DNA from 2 places in the Streptomyces sp. NPDC001594 genome. Region 1 is predicted to be linked to the other one. Evidence: riboswitches for the same ligand, from Rfam matches in the RefSeq annotation. Region 1 holds a riboswitch; the other holds the start of a gene.

Region 1 (2,375 bases):
GGCGAGCGCCCCGGACCGCCGGGGTCCGGGGCGCTCGGGGAGCGGGGAGCGGGGCTCGGGGCCGGCTCAGAGGTCCGCGAGGTCCAGGCCGGCCTGGGCGGCCGCGGCGTGGACGGTCTGCTCCAGCAGGACCGCGATGGTCATGGGGCCCACACCGCCGGGCACCGGGGTGATCAGGGAGGCGCGGGCGGCGGCGGACTCGAAGTGGACGTCGCCGACGTTGCCCTCGTTGTAGCCCGCGTCCAGGACGACGGCGCCCTCCTTGATGTCCTCGCCCCGGATGAACTCGGCCTTGCCCACGGCGGCGACCAGCACGTCGGCCTGGCGGACGATCGAGGAGAGGTCCTTGGTGCGGGAGTGGCAGTAGGTGACGGTGGCGTTCTGCTCCAGCAGCAGCATCCCGGCGGGCTTGCCCAGGATCGCGCTGCGGCCGACCACGACGGCGTGCTTGCCGGTGAGGTCCACCTCGTACTCGGCGAGCAGGCGCATGATGCCGCCGGGGGTGCAGGAGACGAAGCCGGGCAGGCCGAAGCCCATGGCGGCGAAGGAGTGCATGGTGACCCCGTCGACGTCCTTGCCGGGGGCGATGGCCTCGAAGGCGGCCCGCTCGTCGATGTGGTGCGGGACCGGGTGCTGGAGCAGGATGCCGCTGATCTCGGGGTCCTCCGAGAGGGCCGTGATCGTGGCGACGAGCTCCTCGGTGGTGGTCTCCGCCGGGAGGGCCACGTGGCGGGAGGTGATCCCGGCCTTGGCGCAGCGGTTCTGCTTCATGCGCACGTAGGTGACGGAGGCGGGGTCCTCGCCGACCAGGACGGTGGCCAGGCAGGGGGCGGTGCCGGTGCGCTCGGTGATCTTCGCCGCGAGGGCGGCGGTCTCCTCGGAGATGCGGCGGGCGAGGGCGGTGCCGTCCATGAGCTGGGCGGTGGCCGAGGGGGCAGTCGTCACGGGGTCTCCTGAACGTCGCTGCGGATCGCTGTTCGCGGATCGCGGTCGCCCAGGCGCGCGGCACTCGACGTACGGGGAGGTGCGTACGCCGGGCCGCTCCCCGGTGGTGATCCACCCGAACGCCAGTCACGGCCCTGCTCCCACTGTAATCGAACCGTCCACCGGCTTATCCGGTGGATGACCGGGGCCCGGCCTGGGACGATCGAGACATGACGCGCACTTTCGACCATCTCGTCGCCGAGGCGGAGTCCGTCTCCGTCGACGGCTGGGACTTCTCCTGGCTCGACGGCCGGGCCACCGAGCAGCGGCCGTCCTGGGGCTACCAGCGGATGCTGGGCGAGCGCCTGTCCCGGGTCCGCTCGGTCCTGGACATCCAGACCGGGGGCGGTGAGGTCCTCGCCGGGGCGGGGCCGCTGCCGCCGCTGACGGCGGCCACGGAGTCCTGGCCGCCCAACATCGAGAAGGCCACCCGGCTGCTGCACCCGCTGGGCGCCGTGGTCGTCGCGGACGCGGACGAGCCGCCGCTGCCCTTCGGCGGCGGCGCCTTCGAGCTGGTGGTGAGCCGGCACCCGGTGACCATCTGGTGGGAGGAGATCGCCCGGGTGCTGACCCCGGGCGGCACCTACTTCTCGCAGCAGGTCGGCCCGGCCAGCGTCTTCGAGCTCGTCGAGTACTTCCTCGGCCCCCAGCCGGAGGAGGTCCGGCGCGCCCGCCACCCCGACGACGCGCGGGCCGACGCACGGAAGGCGGGCCTGGAGGTGACCGACCTGCGCTCCGAGCGGCTGCGTACGGAGTTCCACGACATCGGAGCCGTGATCTACTTCTTGAGGAAGGTGATCTGGATGGTTCCCGGCTTCACGGTCGGGCAGTACCGCGACCGGCTGCGCGAGCTCCACGAACGGATCGAACGCGAGGGTCCGTTCGTCGCGCACACCGCCCGGTTCCTCATCGAGGCCCGCAAGCCGGAGTGACCGGATCGAGGGGAGGGTGAGCGCGCCGGATCGGTTGCCCGGCCACAGCGTGGCGCAGGTCACTCAATTCAGCGCGTAACGAATCGACTCGGGCATGCGATGAACCGACAGGTGTCCTCGCGCGGCCCCGGAATACAGCCCCCCATGGGGACTGTTTCCCGAGTCCGCGCGATGATTCCCGCTCACCCCTTAATCTGTTCGCAACGAGAGGCTCCTTGTGTCGCTCAGCCCGTCCCGTACGTTCCCTCCGGAGATCGCCGAATCGGAGGCCCTCGTCGCGCTCGTCGAGCGCGGCCGCGAGCAGGGTCACATCAACGGTGACGACGTGCGCCAGGCCTTCGAGGCCGGTCGCATCCCGGTGGACCAGTGGAAGCGGGTCCTGCGCAGCCTGAACCAGGTCCTGGACGAAGAGGGCGTCGCCCTCCACGTCAGCGCCGCCCCCGCCACGAAGGCTGCTGC
Region 2 (2,375 bases), on a different contig from region 1:
GAGATCCAGTCGGCGACCGCCGGCATGTGGTCGACCGACAGGCCCCGGGACGTCAGCGACGGCGTACCGATCCGGATCCCCGAGGGGTCGAACGGCTTGCGGGGGTCGAACGGGACGGTGTTGTAGTTGACCACGATGCCCGCCCGGTCGAGGGCCTTGGCCGCCACCTTCCCCGGCACGCCCCGCGAGGTCAGGTCCATCAGGATCAGGTGGTTGTCCGTGCCGCCCGACACCAGGTCGAAGCCCCGCTCCAGCAGCGCCGCCGCCAGCGCCTTCGCGTTGGCCACGACCGCGTGCGCGTACGCCGTGAAGGACGGCTGGGCCGCCTCGTGCAGGGCCACCGCAATGCCCGCCGTCGTCTGGTTGTGCGGGCCGCCCTGGAGGCCCGGGAAGACCGCCTTGTCGATGGCCTTCGCGTGCTCCTCCTTGCACATCAGCATCGCCCCGCGCGGCCCGCGCAGGGTCTTGTGAGTGGTCGTGGAGACCACGTCCGCGTACGGCACCGGCGACGGGTGGGCCCCGCCCGCGATCAGGCCGGCGATGTGCGCCACGTCCGCGACCAGGACCGAGCCCGCCTCCGCCGCGATCGACGCGAACGCCTCGAAGTCGATCGTGCGGGGCAGGGCGGTGCCGCCGCAGAACAGGATCTTCGGCCGCTCGGCGAGGGCCAGCTCGCGCACCGCGTCGTAGTCGATCAGGCCGTCCTCGGCCCGCACGCCGTACTGGACCCCGCGGAACCAGGAGCCCGTCGCCGAGACGCCCCAGCCGTGCGTCAGGTGCCCGCCCATCGGCAGGGCCATGCCCATCACCGTGTCGCCGGGCTCGGCGAAGGCCAGGTAGACGGCCAGGTTGGCCGGGGACCCGGAGTACGGCTGGACGTTGGCGTGGTCCACCCCGAACAGGCCCTTGGCCCGCTCGACCGCGAGGGCCTCGACGCGGTCGATGTTCTGCTGGCCCTCGTAGTAGCGGCGGCCCGGGTAGCCCTCGCTGTACTTGTTCTGCAGGACCGTCCCGGATGCTTCGAGCACGGCCGCGGAGACGTAGTTCTCGCTGGGGATCAGCCGCAGCGTCTGCGCCTGGAGGGTCTCCTCGGCGGTGACGAGCGCGGCGAGGTCGGGGTCGGTGGCGAGCAGGGCGGGCTGGCGGTGCGCGGTCATCGCGGCTCCTCCGGGGTCGATGTCGTCTCTCGTCCCCGCGAGGCCCAGGCGAGCGGCCCTGTGTGCGGTCGTGCGCGCACGACTCCCCCGGAGTTGGTTCTCCGTACGCCAGTCGCCGTGCGTACCGAACACCTTAGCGGGCGCCGCGCCCCGGAGGTTTCCGCGTCCACGATCCGAGCGACGATACAAAGGACGCCACCCATGTCACCCGCGTCACCAGCCAGACGGACGATCGGAGACCCCGTGTCGAGAACAGCTGATGCCATCCGCTCCGCCGACGAGCACAGCGCGCACAACTACCATCCCCTCCCGGTCGTCGTGGCCTCGGCGGAGGGCGCGTGGATGACCGACGTGGAGGGGCGGCGCTACCTCGACATGCTCGCCGGGTACTCGGCGCTCAACTTCGGCCACGGCAACCGGCGTCTGATCGACGCCGCCAAGGCCCAGCTGGAGCGGGTCACCCTCACCTCGCGCGCCTTCCATCACGACCGCTTCGCCGAGTTCTGCACCGAACTCGCCGCCCTGTGCGGCAAGGAGACGGTGCTCCCCATGAACACGGGCGCGGAGGCGGTGGAGACGGCGGTCAAGACGGCCCGCAAGTGGGGCTACGAGGTCAAGGGCGTCCCGGACGGCCAGGCCAAGATCGTGGTCGCCGCGAACAACTTCCACGGCCGGACCACGACCATCGTGTCCTTCTCCACGGACCACGAGGCCCGCGACCACTACGGCCCCTACACCCCCGGCTTCGAGATCGTCCCGTACGGGGACCTCACCGCCCTCGCCGCCGCCGTCACCGCCAACACCGTCGCCGTGCTGCTGGAGCCGATCCAGGGCGAAGCGGGCGTCCTCGTCCCGCCGCCCGGCTACCTGGCCGGGGTACGGAAGCTGACGCGCGAGCGGAACGTGCTGTTCATGGCGGACGAGATCCAGTCGGGCCTCGGCCGCACCGGAAAGACCTTCGCCTGCGAGCACGAGGACGTCGTCCCGGACGTGTACGTGCTGGGCAAGGCGCTCGGCGGCGGCGTGGTGCCGGTGTCCGCCGTGGTCGCCGACCGCGACGTGCTCGGCGTGTTCCGGCCCGGGGAGCACGGCTCCACCTTCGGCGGGAACCCCCTTGCATGCGCCGTCGCCCTGGAGGTGATCGCGATGCTGCGCACCGGCGAGTACCAGCAGCGCGCCGCCGAACTCGGCGACCACCTGCACCGGGAGCTGAACCTG

Evidence for each region. A riboswitch is a leader RNA that binds a small molecule or an ion and turns the genes downstream of it on or off. The one in region 1 is predicted to bind ZMP and ZTP.
Region 2: linked by a shared signal. The riboswitch ahead of glyA (serine hydroxymethyltransferase) and the one ahead of ACFY0O_RS16350 (bifunctional 5,10-methylenetetrahydrofolate dehydrogenase/5,10-methenyltetrahydrofolate cyclohydrolase) in region 1 are both predicted to bind ZMP and ZTP.

The regions. Positions count from the first base shown of each region.
Region 1 is NZ_JBIAVB010000007.1:117,250-119,624, forward strand. Features, by position in the region: gene ACFY0O_RS16350 (bifunctional 5,10-methylenetetrahydrofolate dehydrogenase/5,10-methenyltetrahydrofolate cyclohydrolase) at 67-912, opposite strand; ZMP/ZTP riboswitch at 986-1,085, opposite strand; gene ACFY0O_RS16355 (methyltransferase domain-containing protein) at 1,155-1,916, shown strand; gene ACFY0O_RS16360 (RNA polymerase sigma factor) at 2,134-2,375, shown strand, end outside.
Region 2 is NZ_JBIAVB010000004.1:352,557-354,931, forward strand. Features, by position in the region: gene glyA (serine hydroxymethyltransferase) at 1-1,157, opposite strand, end outside; ZMP/ZTP riboswitch at 1,193-1,283, opposite strand; gene rocD (ornithine--oxo-acid transaminase) at 1,401-2,375, shown strand, end outside.